3 regions of the Streptomyces sp. NBC_00727 genome follow, and region 2 is predicted to be linked to each of the others. Evidence: predicted binding sites of a transcription regulator. Region 2 holds the regulator's gene; each other region holds the start of a gene.
What was found. Region 2 encodes HrcA, which represses chaperone genes, less so after heat shock. Its sites were predicted from a motif close to TTNGCACTCNGNNNNNCNGAGTGCNAA; they were not measured.
Positions count from the first base shown of each region.

Region 1: groES (co-chaperone GroES) is a predicted target of HrcA. The motif match lies at 1,870-1,896, and genes of this name have one in related genera.
Region 3: groL (chaperonin GroEL) is a predicted target of HrcA. The motif match lies at 2,092-2,118, and genes of this name have one in related genera.

Region 1 is NZ_CP108981.1:4,346,548-4,350,670, reverse strand. Features, by position in the region: gene groL (chaperonin GroEL) at 1-1,303, opposite strand, end outside; gene groES (co-chaperone GroES) at 1,407-1,715, opposite strand; gene OG242_RS19790 (DUF6234 family protein) at 2,017-2,433, shown strand; gene OG242_RS19785 (polysaccharide deacetylase family protein) at 2,424-3,386, opposite strand; gene OG242_RS19780 (hypothetical protein) at 3,556-4,123, opposite strand, start outside.
Region 2 is NZ_CP108981.1:2,045,010-2,049,132, forward strand. Features, by position in the region: gene dnaJ (molecular chaperone DnaJ) at 44-1,180, opposite strand; gene hrcA (heat-inducible transcriptional repressor HrcA) at 1,181-2,197, opposite strand; gene OG242_RS09175 (MBL fold metallo-hydrolase) at 2,383-3,102, shown strand; gene OG242_RS09180 (DUF3097 domain-containing protein) at 3,211-4,029, shown strand.
Region 3 is NZ_CP108981.1:3,955,739-3,959,861, forward strand. Features, by position in the region: gene thrC (threonine synthase) at 1-1,083, shown strand, start outside; gene OG242_RS17715 (MoaD/ThiS family protein) at 1,125-1,400, shown strand; gene OG242_RS17720 (cold-shock protein) at 1,756-1,962, shown strand; gene groL (chaperonin GroEL) at 2,280-3,905, shown strand.

The sequences.
Region 1 (4,123 bases), 2.3 Mb from region 2:
CGCCGGTCTTGCCGAGGTTGCCCTCCAGGACCTTGACGGCGTGGACCAGAGCGGAGCCGCCACCGGAGACGATGCCCTCCTCGACCGCGGCGCGGGTCGCGGAGATGGCGTCCTCCAGACGGTGCTTCTTCTCCTTGAGCTCGACCTCGGTGGCGGCACCGACGCGGATCACGCAGACACCGCCGGCCAGCTTCGCCAGGCGCTCCTGGAGCTTCTCGCGGTCCCAGTCGGAGTCCGTGGACTCGATCTCGGCCTTGATCTGGTTGACGCGGCCGGCGACCTCGTCGGACTTGCCGCCGCCGTCGACGATGGTGGTGTCGTCCTTGGAGACGGTCACGCGGCGGGCGGTGCCCAGCACGTCCAGACCGGCCTGGTCGAGCTTGAGGCCGACCTCCTCGGCGATGACGGTCGCACCGGTGAGGGTGGCGATGTCGCCGAGCATGGCCTTGCGGCGGTCACCGAAGCCGGGGGCCTTCACGGCGACGGCGTTGAACGTGCCGCGGATCTTGTTGACGACCAGGGTCGACAGGGCCTCGCCCTCGACGTCCTCGGCGATGATCAGCAGCGGCTTGGAGCCACCGGCCTGGATGACCTTCTCCAGGAGCGGCAGCAGCTCCTGGATCGAGCCGATCTTGCCCTGGTGGATCAGGATGTACGGGTCGTCGAGGACGGCCTCCATACGCTCCTGGTCGGTCACCATGTACGGGGACAGGTAGCCCTTGTCGAAGGCCATGCCCTCGGTGAAGTCGAGGTCCAGACCGAAGGTGTTGGACTCCTCGACGGTGATGACACCGTCCTTGCCGACCTTGTCCATCGCGTCCGCGATGAGCTCGCCGACCTGGGCGTCCTGCGCGGAGAGCGCGGCGACGGCGGCGATGTCGGACTTGTCCTCGATCGGGCGGGCGGTCGCCAGAAGCTCATCGGACACGGCCTTGACCGCGGCGTCGATGCCCTTCTTCAGAGCGGCCGGGGAGGCGCCGGCGGCGACGTTGCGCAGACCCTCGCGGACGAGCGCCTGGGCGAGGACGGTGGCGGTGGTCGTACCGTCACCGGCCACGTCGTTGGTCTTGGTCGCCACCTCCTTCACCAGCTGGGCGCCGAGGTTCTCGTACGGGTCGTCCAGCTCGACCTCGCGCGCGATGGTGACACCGTCGTTGGTGATGGTGGGGGCACCGAACTTCTTGTCGATGACGACGTTGCGGCCCTTGGGGCCGATCGTCACCTTCACCGTGTCTGCAAGCTTGTTGACGCCGCGCTCGAGGGCGCGACGGGCGTCCTCGTCGAACTTCAGGATCTTCGCCATGGAGCTGAACTTTTCCTCTCAAAAACAAGAACTGCGCCCCTGCCGCCCGGCTAGTTATGTCGCAGGGGGCCAGGGGCGCAGAACAGAAGCAAACGTGGGTGAATTACTTCTCGATGATCGCGAGCACGTCGCGGGCCGAGAGGACGAGGTACTCCTCGCCGTTGTACTTCACCTCGGTGCCGCCGTACTTGCTGTACAGCACGACATCGCCGGTCTTGACGTCGAGCGGCAGGCGCTCGCCGTTCTCGAAGCGGCCCGGGCCCACGGCCAGGACGACGCCCTCCTGGGGCTTCTCCTTTGCGGTGTCCGGGATAACCAGGCCGGAGGCCGTGGTCTGCTCGGCGTCGAGCGGCTGGACCACGATGCGGTCCTCGAGCGGCTTGATCGCAACCTTGGAGCTGGCGGTCGACACGATCCGGTCTCCCCCTTCGGAGATCTCACGGGGTTTAACAGTCTTTGGTGTGGCGACCAGGTGGGCCCGTCGTCGCGGGTGCCGGACCTGCTGGTCGCACAGTACTGCTGGCACTCTCCAGTGGGGAGTGCCAGCACTGAGACTATGACCGCGATTAGCACTCGGTCAAGCGGAGTGCCAATTCACGCCCCTCATGGCGTACGCGGGGCCCCCGGCCCGTACGGCTGCGACCGTGCAACGTTCCGGACACCGTAGGGACAACGCGGGGGCCGCCCGGTCCGTTCCGGTGGACGGTGACGGCATGCGCATACGATCCGCCGCCCCGGACCGCCCGGCCGCCTCGCGCCCCGGGCCGGTGATGACCGGCTGCCTCGACATGGTGCTCGGCCTGCTCCTCATCGCACTGGAGCTGGTGATCAGCGCGGTCTTCTTCTATTCGCACACGGCTTCCGCCCCGCGGCCGCCGGACCCGGACATGATGGAGGCCGGACCGCCCGGGATGGACTGGTCCGGCACTCTCGTCCTCGCCACCGTCACGGCGGTGGCGTGCCTGATCGGGGTGGTGCTGCTGCGCCACGGGCTGCCGATCGCGGGCGTCGTCCAGCTGATCGGCGTATGCCTGCTGCTGGTCCTCACGCTGACGGCCTGGCACGGCGCCTACGAGGACGCCCACCCGGACCCCGGGCCCGACCGCGCGTACGCCGCTCCCTACACGTAGTCCTCCAGGCGGGCCACGGCGTACCCCTGGTCCGTGATGACCTTCATGACGGACCGGATGAGGTCGGGCATGCTGCCCTTCCAGTCCTTCTTGCCGCGGAAGTGGGTGAGGATGATGTCGCCGGGGTGCAGTTCCTGGTCCTGCCCGCGCCACTCCATGTGGTCGGGGAACGCCTCGGCCTCCCACAGGGGCACGGCGGTGATGCCGCAGGACTTGGCGATCTTCAGGGTGTCGGTGTTGTAGTTGCCGTACGGCGGCCGGAAGAGCCGGGGCCGCTTGCCGAACTGCTGCTCGATGATGTCCTGCTGGTCGCAGATCTCGCGCTTCTGCTCCTCGTGGGACAGGCCCGGCATGTAGCGGTGGTTGAGCGTGTGGTTGTTGAGCGTGAGCCCGCGGGCCTGGGCGTCCTTGAAGAACGTGTAGTCGTCGCGCACCAGGTAGTCGGTGAGGAAGGCGCTGTACGGGATGTTCAGCTCCGACATCATCTTCAGCAGCTCGGGGTCCTTGTCGTCCCCGTCGTCCATGGTCAGGAAGACGACCTTGTCCGTGGTGGGGACCCGGGTGAAGACCGGCGGCAGCGAGTCGTTCTGGCCCTCGACCTCGAAGCCCTTGCGGGTCGTCAGGTGCGGCTTCTTCGCGGGCGGTACGGGGGCCGCGAGCGGCGTGCTCGCCAGGCCCCACTTCTTGGCGGCGACCGCGCGGGCGGCCTGCGCCAGCTTCGCCCGCTCCGCCCGTGCCGCGCGGGTGCCCAGCGCCCCGGCCGCCGGCTCCGCCGGCGCGCCCGCCTGACCGGCCTGGAGCTTCGCGCTCCGGGCGGCGGCGCCAGGATCGCCGTCCCCGGCCGCGCAGCCCGACGCGGCGGCGGCGACCAGGAGCGCGGCCAGCACCGCGTACCCCGGCCGGCGCCGCAGGTGGCCCCGCCCCCGCCGCGCCCGCTGCCGCCCGCCCGTCACCGCACCCGGTTCGCACCCATTCATGGCCAATTTGTCCTTTTGTCGTACTGGCTGCATGGCGCCGGATCCTGCCAGTACGACCGGGGACGGCGGGCCCGACACCGCCGCCGGGCCCGCGCGGTCCCCCGGGTGGCTCACACGGAGGCGGCCGAACAGGGCCGCCCCGGCCTCAGCGGTGGGCGCCGCCGCCCTGCTGGGCCAGCGGGACCGGAGCGGCCGTCCCGGTCAGCGTGCGCAGGATCCAGCGCCGGTGCCAGAACGCCTTGAAGACGCCGACGAGCCCGACGGTCCAGGCCAGGAACCCGAGCCCCATGATCAGCGCCATCAGCCCGTACGTGTCATGGCCCCGCACCGCGCCCGCGGGCACGACGACGCAGGCGTACAGCCCCAGCGCGCCCAGCACGAAAGAGGTCAGCAGCCACACCAGGCTGAGGCCGGGCAGCCGGAGACCGGCGTCGCGGGCCGGGTCGGGGTCCAGCTCGCCCCACTGCGTGAGCAGCCGCCGCACCGCCGCGTCCCGGCGCAACCCGACGACGAGGAGGACCACCGCCGGGATCAGGGCGGCGGCGCCCATCGCGAGCATCACCACGCCGGCGATCGCGCTGACGGCGTCGAACGACTCCTCGAAGGTGATGAACGCCGTCCCGATGAACGACCAGCCGACCGCGGCGACCACCCCCCACAGCCACAGGAGCCCGAGCCGGCCGGGTCCGATGTGCGCCTTCACCAGCCCGCCG
Region 2 (4,123 bases):
GCGGTACGGACCCGGAGGCCGGGTCCGTACCGCGTGGATGCCGTCAGCGGCCGTTGAAGGCGTCCTTCAGGCGGGAGAACAGGCCCTGCTGGCCGGGCTGGAACTGGCCGGTGGGCCGCTCCTCGCCGCGCAGCTTGGCCAGTTCGCGCAGGAGGCGTTCCTGCTCGGGGTCCATCTTCGTCGGGGTCATCACCTCGACGTGCACGATGAGGTCGCCGCGTCCGCCGCCGCGCAGGTGCGTGATGCCGCGCCCGTGCAGCGGGACGGACTGGCCGGACTGGGTGCCCGGCCGGATGTCGACCTCCTCCATGCCGTCCAGCGTCTCCAGCGGCACCTTGGTGCCGAGGGCCGCAGCCGTCATGGGGATGGTGACCGTGCAGTGCAGGTCGTCCCCGCGGCGCTGGAACACCGCGTGCGGCAGCTCGTGGATCTCGACGTAGAGGTCGCCGGCGGGGCCGCCGCCGGGGCCGACCTCGCCCTCGCCCGCGAGCTGGATGCGGGTGCCGTTGTCGACACCGGCGGGGATCTTCACGGTCAGCGTGCGCCGCGAGCGGATGCGGCCGTCGCCGGCGCACTCCTGGCAGGGGGTCGGCACGACCGTACCGAAGCCCTGGCACTGCGGGCAGGGCCGCGAGGTCATGACCTGGCCGAGGAAGGACCGGGTGACCTGGGAGACCTCACCGCGGCCGCGGCACATGTCGCAGGTCTGCGCGGAGGTGCCGGGGGCCGCCCCCTCGCCGCTGCACGTCGTGCAGACGACGGCCGTGTCGACCTGGATGTCCTTGGTGGTCCCGAAGGCCGACTCGGCGAGGTCGATCTCCAGCCGGATCATGGCGTCCTGGCCGCGCCGGGTGCGCGAACGGGGTCCGCGCTGCGACGACGTACCGAAGAACGCGTCCATGATGTCCGAGAAATTGCCGAAGCCGCCCTGGCCGAAGCCGCCGGCGCCGCCGCCCCCGGACTGGGAGAGGGGGTCGCCGCCGAGGTCATAGACCTGCTTCTTCTGGGCGTCCGACAGCACCTCGTAGGCGGCGTTGATCTCCTTGAACCGCTCCTGGGTCTTCGGATCGGGGTTGACGTCCGGGTGCAGCTCGCGGGCGAGCCTCCGGAAGGCCTTCTTGATCTCGTCCTGGGAAGCGTCGCGGCGCACGCCGAGTACGGCGTAGTAGTCCGTGGCCACTTACGACTCCGCCAGGATCTGTCCGACGTAACGTGCCACTGCGCGTACCGCTCCCATCGTTCCGGGGTAGTCCATGCGGGTCGGTCCGACCACGCCGAGTTTGGCGACTGCCTCGTCGCCCGAACCGTAGCCGACCGCGACGACGGACGTGGAGTTGAGCCCCTCGTGGGCGTTCTCGTGCCCGATGCGTACGGTCATGCCCGAGTCCGTGGCCTCGCCGAGCAGCTTCAGCAGCACGACCTGCTCCTCCAGTGCCTCAAGCACCGGCCGGATCATCACCGGGAAGTCGTGTCCGAAGCGGGTGAGGTTGGAGGTGCCGCCGATCATCAGCCGCTCCTCCGTCTCCTCGACGAGGGTTTCGAGCAGGATCGAGAGGACGGTGGACACGGTTCCCCGGTCCTCGCTCTCGAAGGATTCCGGCAGGTCCTGCACCAGCTGCGGGACGTCCGCGAAACGGCGTCCCACCACCCGGCTGTTGAGCCGGGCCCGCAGGTCCGCGAGCGCGGTCTCGCCGAACGGCGCCGGGCAGTCGACCAGCCGCTGTTCGACCCGGCCGGTGTCCGTGATCAGCACGAGCATCAGCCGCGCCGGGGCCAGGGACAGCAGTTCCACGTGCCGCACCGTCGAACGGGTCAGCGAGGGATACTGCACGACGGCGACCTGCCGGGTCAGCTGCGCGAGCAGCCGTACGGTGCGGCCCACGACGTCGTCGAGGTCGACCGCGCCGCCGAGGAAGTTCTGGATGGCGCGGCGCTCCGGCGACGAGAGGGGCTTGACGCCCGCGAGCTTGTCGACGAAGAGCCGGTAGCCCTTGTCCGTCGGAATACGCCCGGCGCTGGTGTGGGGCTGGGCGATGAAGCCCTCGTCCTCCAGCACCGCCATGTCGTTGCGGACGGTGGCCGGGGAGACCCCCAGCTTGTGCCGCTCCGTGAGCGCCTTGGAGCCGACGGGCTCCTCGGTGCCGACGTAGTCCTGGACGATGGCGCGCAGCACTTCGAGTCTGCGTTCGCTGAGCATCGCGCGCACACCTCCAGCTGTCCATCTCGTGGTCCTCGGGCCGTTCCCGGGATTCCTCCTGGCACTCGGTGCGTACGAGTGCCAGCGATCCCCGGCCAGTGTACGGCGACGGGGTGGCTTCCTAGCAAGAGCGGTCGGCCACGCTGCCGGGGGACCGCGCAGGTCGCTGCCGATAGCGTCGCCGCATGGACGCCTCTTGGGAAGACTTCGGGTGGGAGCGGCTGGGTCACGGAGCGGGCCGCCGGCGCCTGCCGGTGTGGGACGCGACGGCCCTTTTGGTGGCCGGTGCGGACGGAGTGCTGCTCTGCGACACCGGTGCGTCACTGCGTGAGGGCGTCGAATTGCGTACGCAGGCGGAGGCACTGCTCGGCCGGAGGGTGACGCACATCGCACTCAGTCACCCTCATTTCGATCATGTGCTGGGCACGGCCGCGTTCGCCGGGGCCCGGGTGTACGGCGCCGCGGGGATGGCGGAGCTGCTGCGGCGGGGGGCGGGCGAGCTGTACGCGGACGCGGTGGCCCAGGGCCTGCCCGAGCCGGACGCGGCGGAGTCCGCCGATGTGCTGGTCGCCCCGCGCGAGGAGGTGGACGGGGAGCGGGCGCTGGACCTGGGCGGCCGGGAGGTGGTGCTGGTGAACGTGGGCGCGGCGCACAGCGGCCACGACCTGGCGGTGCTGGTTCCCGGCTCCCCGGCGCTGGTGTTCTGCGGCGACCTGGTGGAGGAGTCGGGCGAACCGCAGGCCGGTCCGGACGCCCGTCCCGCCCGCTGGCCGGCGGCGCTGGACCGGCTGCTGGAGCTGGGCGGCGAGGACGCGCTGTACGTGCCGGGGCACGGGGCCGTGGTGGACGCGGCGTTCGTCCGGGCGCAGCGGGACGCGCTGGCGGCGCGGTTCGGCGGGTCGTAGCGGGACGCGCCGGCGGCGCGGTTCGGCGGGTCGTAGCGGGGAAGGGCGGCCGGGCGGGCGGCCTCACGGTTCGGCGTGTCGCGGGTCTTCCCCGCTTATCGTCGTGCGATGCGCAGCTACCAGCCGGATCTGACCCCGCCGTGGAAGAAGTCCGCCCCCGCCCCCGAGGTGCCCGCCGAGACCGATCTGGTCGTGGAGGAGGCCGTCACCGGCTTCTGCGGTGCGGTGATCCGGTGCGAGAAGACCGCCGAGGGGCCGACGGTGACCCTGGAGGACCGGTTCGGCAAGCACCGGGTCTTCCCGATGGTGCCACGCGGCTTCCTGCTGGAGGGCCGGGTCGTCACGCTGGTGCGCCCGTCGGCCGGCGGACCGGTGCGGCCCACGCGCACGGCTTCCGGTTCGGTGGCGGTGCCCGGGGCGCGGGCCCGGGTGGCGCGGGCCGGGCGGATCTATGTGGAGGGGCGGCACGACGCGGAGCTGGTCGAGCGGGTGTGGGGCGACGACCTGCGCATCGAGGGCGTGGTCGTCGAGTACCTGGAGGGCGTCGACGACCTGCCGGCGATCGTGCGGGAGTTCGCGCCCGCGCCGGACGCCCGTCTGGGGGTGCTGGTCGACCATCTGGTGCCCGGTTCCAAGGAGTCGCGGATCGCGGCCCAGGTGTCGGACGGCAACGTGCTGGTGGTCGGGCACCCGTACATCGACGTGTGGGAGGCCGTGAAGCCCGCGTCGGTGGGGATCGCCGGCTGGCCGGTGGTGCCGCGCGGGCAGGACTGGAAGACGGGGGTGTGCCGGGCGCTGGGCTGGCCGGAGAACACCGGCGCGGCCTGGCAGCGGATTCTGTCCTCGGTCCGGTCCTACCGGGACCTTCAGCCCGAACTCCTGGGCCGAGTAGAGGAATTGATCGATTTCGTCACCCTTCCGGACTGATGTCCGGCGGGCCTTCCCGTCGATCCCGTACCGATACGGACGAATGCCTGCGCCTCGCACGCATCATCGGTTATTGAGTGGGGCCAGGCTCTTT
Region 3 (4,123 bases), 1.9 Mb from region 2:
ATCTGGCGTTACGCGCCGCTGCTGCCGGTGCCCGCAGATGTCGCCGGCAAGCCCAATCTCAACCCCGGCTTCACCAAGCTGGTCAAGGCCGACAACCTCGCCCGCGAGCTGGGTGTGACCGGCGGCCTGTACGTGAAGGACGACTCCGGCAACCCGACGCACTCCTTCAAGGACCGTGTCGTCGCGATCGCCGTCGAGGCCGCCCGCGCCTTCGGCTTCACCACCCTGTCCTGCTCCTCCACGGGCAACCTCGCCGGTGCGGTCGGCGCCGCCGCGTCCCGGGCGGGCCTGCGCTCCTGCGTGTTCATCCCGCACGACCTGGAGCAGGGCAAGGTCGTCATGGCCGCGGTGTACGGCGGTGAGCTGGTCGGCATCGAGGGCAACTACGACGACGTCAACCGCTTCTGCTCCGAGCTCATCGGCGACCCGCTCGGCGAGGGCTGGGGCTTCGTCAACGTGAACCTGCGCCCGTACTACGGCGAGGGCTCCAAGACGCTGGCGTACGAGATCTGCGAGCAGCTCGGCTGGCGGCTGCCCGACCAGATCGTCATCCCGGTCGCGTCCGGCTCGCAGCTCACGAAGATCGACAAGGGTCTCCAGGAGCTGATCAAGCTGGGCCTGGTCGAGGACAAGCCGTACAAGATCTTCGGCGCCCAGGCAGAGGGCTGCTCCCCGGTCTCCACCGCCTTCAAGGCAGGCCACGACGTGGTCCGCCCGCAGAAGCCGAACACCATCGCCAAGTCCCTGGCGATCGGCAACCCGGCCGACGGCCCGTACGTCCTGGACATCGCCCGCCGCACCGGCGGCGCCGTCGAGGACGTCGACGACGAGCAGGTCGTCGACGCGATCAAGCTGCTGGCCCGCACCGAGGGCATCTTCGCCGAGACGGCGGGCGGGGTGACGGTCGGCGTGACGAGGAAGCTGATCGAGGCCGGTCTGCTCGACCCGGCGCTCACCACCGTCGTCCTGAACACCGGTGACGGCCTCAAGACGCTGGACGCGGTGGCCGAGACCTCGCAGGCGACCGCCACGATCCGCCCGAGCCTCGACGCCTTCCGCGCCGCGGGCCTCGCCACCAGCTGATCCGCCTCCGACCACCCGAGACTTCAGGAAGGGCACCCGCCATGAGCGTCAAGGTCCGCATCCCCACCATCCTCCGCACCTACACGGGCGGCCAGGCCGAGGTTCCGGCCGAGGGCGCGACCCTCTCCGAGGTCATCGCGTCGCTGGAGAAGGACCACCCGGGCATCGCGGCCCGCGTCCTTGACGACCAGGGCAAGCTGCGCCGCTTCGTCAACGTGTACGTCAACGACGACGACGTGCGCTTCGAGGGCGGCCTCGACGCGGCGACCCCGGACGGCGCCGGCATCTCGATCATCCCCGCCGTCGCCGGCGGCTGAGCCCCCGACTTCGCAGCATCACCGCAATTGCCCCCTCCGCGAGAGAAGCGGAGGGGGCAATTCTGCATGGTTGAGCGCGGTAGAGTGTGGGAAGTCCCCTTCGCTGCGCGTGCCGCCCGCATATGAGAATGCGCCGCCCCACGATCAAATGCAGCCAAAGTGCTTGAGCCTCTTGCGCCATAAGTCACCTTTGCCGGGCCCGACTTGTCCTGCAATCCCGTGAATTCCCCGTATTCGGGCGATCGGTGCTGCGCAGAATTGTCGTCCGACTGACCTGTTGCACAGGGCAGTTGGGCAGATACATTCAGCGGCGGTCGACGCGCTTCGGCGCACACACGTTACAGGGGAGTTAGGCATGGCTCAGGGCACCGTCAAGTGGTTCAACGCGGAGAAGGGGTACGGCTTCATCGCGGTCGACGGTGGTGCGGATGTATTCGTCCACTACAGCGCGATCCAGATGGACGGTTACCGCACCCTCGAAGAAGGTCAGCGGGTCGAGTTCGAAATCTCGCAGGGCCAGAAGGGGCCGCAGGCGGACATGGTCAAGCTCGCCGTCGGCTGAGCCCGGCACGCACGTCGGCCACGACGCTACGCACGTACGAAGGGTCCGTACCTAGGGGTACGGACCCTTCGCGCGTCCCGGGCCCGCCTGCTGCGTGTCCCGGGCACTGTCCACATGCCGAGGGCGACGCTTGCACTCTCGGGGGTCGAGTGCTAATCATTGGCTTAGCACTCTCCAGGTGAGAGTGACAGAACTTGGACCGGGCCGGTGAGGCCCGCAGGCGTGGCGGGGCAAGGAACCGCCAGGCACGCAGGCCGTCCGTCGCGGGCGCCACTCGGTCCGGAGCAATCCACCCCTGTCCGGGAGGACCACTTCACATGGCCAAGATCATCGCGTTCGACGAGGAGGCCCGGCGCGGTCTCGAGCGCGGCATGAACCAGCTCGCCGACGCCGTCAAGGTCACCCTTGGCCCCAAGGGCCGCAACGTCGTCCTCGAGAAGAAGTGGGGCGCCCCCACGATCACCAACGATGGTGTCTCCATCGCCAAGGAGATCGAGCTGGAGGACCCGTACGAGAAGATCGGTGCGGAGCTGGTCAAGGAGGTCGCCAAGAAGACGGACGACGTCGCCGGCGACGGTACGACCACCGCCACCGTTCTCGCCCAGGCGCTCGTCCGCGAGGGTCTGCGCAACGTGGCCGCGGGTGCGAACCCGATGGCTCTCAAGCGGGGCATCGAGAAGGCCGTCGAGGCCGTCTCCGCCGCCCTCCTGGAGCAGGCCAAGGACGTGGAGACCAAGGAGCAGATCGCTTCGACCGCCTCCATCTCCGCCGCCGACACCCAGATCGGCGAGCTCATCGCCGAGGCCATGGACAAGGTCGGCAAGGAAGGCGTCATCACCGTCGAGGAGTCCCAGACCTTCGGTCTGGAGCTGGAGCTCACCGAGGGTATGCGCTTCGACAAGGGCTACATCTCGGCGTACTTCGCCACCGACATGGAGCGCATGGAGTCGTCCCTCGACGACCCGTACATCCTGATCGTCAACTCCAAGGTCAGCAACGTGAAGGACCTCCTTCCGCTGCTGGAGAAGGTCATGCAGTCCGGCAAGCCGCTGCTGATCATCGCCGAGGACGTCGAGGGCGAGGCCCTGTCGACCCTGGTCGTCAACAAGATCCGCGGCACCTTCAAGTCCGTCGCCGTCAAGGCCCCGGGCTTCGGCGACCGCCGCAAGGCCATGCTCGGCGACATCGCCATCCTCACCGGTGGCACCGTGATCTCCGAGGAGGTCGGCCTCAAGCTGGAGAACGCCGGTCTCGACCTGCTCGGCCGCGCCCGCAAGGTCGTCATCACCAAGGACGAGACGACGATCGTCGACGGCGCCGGTGACAGCGACCAGGTCCAGGGCCGCGTCAACCAGATCCGTGCCGAGATCGAGAACTCCGACTCGGACTACGACCGCGAGAAGCTCCAGGAGCGCCTGGCGAAGCTGGCCGGCGGCGTGGCCGTCATCAAGGCCGGTGCCGCCACCGAGGTCGAGCTCAAGGAGCGCAAGCACCGCATCGAGGACGCGGTGCGCAACGCCAAGGCCGCCGTCGAGGAGGGCATCGTCGCCGGTGGTGGCGTGGCTCTGCTCCAGGCCTCGGCCGTCTTCGAGAAGCTCGAGCTCTCGGGTGACGAGGCGACCGGCGCCAACGCCGTGAAGCTCGCGCTGGAGGCCCCGCTCAAGCAGATCGCCGTCAACGGTGGTCTCGAGGGTGGCGTCGTCGTCGAGAAGGTGCGCAACCTGCCGATCGGTCACGGCCTCAACGCCGCGACCGGCGAGTACGTCGACATGATCGCCGAGGGCATTCTCGACCCGGCGAAGGTCACGCGCTCCGCCCTGCAGAACGCCGCGTCGATCGCCGCGCTGTTCCTCACCACCGAGGCCGTCATCGCCGACAAGCCGGAGAAGGCCGCCGCCGGCGGCGCTCCGGGCGGCATGCCGGGCGGTGACATGGACTTCTGATCCTGACGGATCGGCAGTTCCAGCAGTACCAAGACACCGGCCCCCGGGGACTCGTCCCCGGGGGCCGGTGTCGTTGTGTGTACGTGTACGGGCTCAGCCCGCGTTGAGCCCGTCGACCAGGCGGCGAGGAACCGGTCGCGTCCGGGGAAGCGGGGAGCCGCCAAGCACTTGCGTCTCTTTCTGCAAAAAACATACGACTGGATGCATCTGTACTTCAG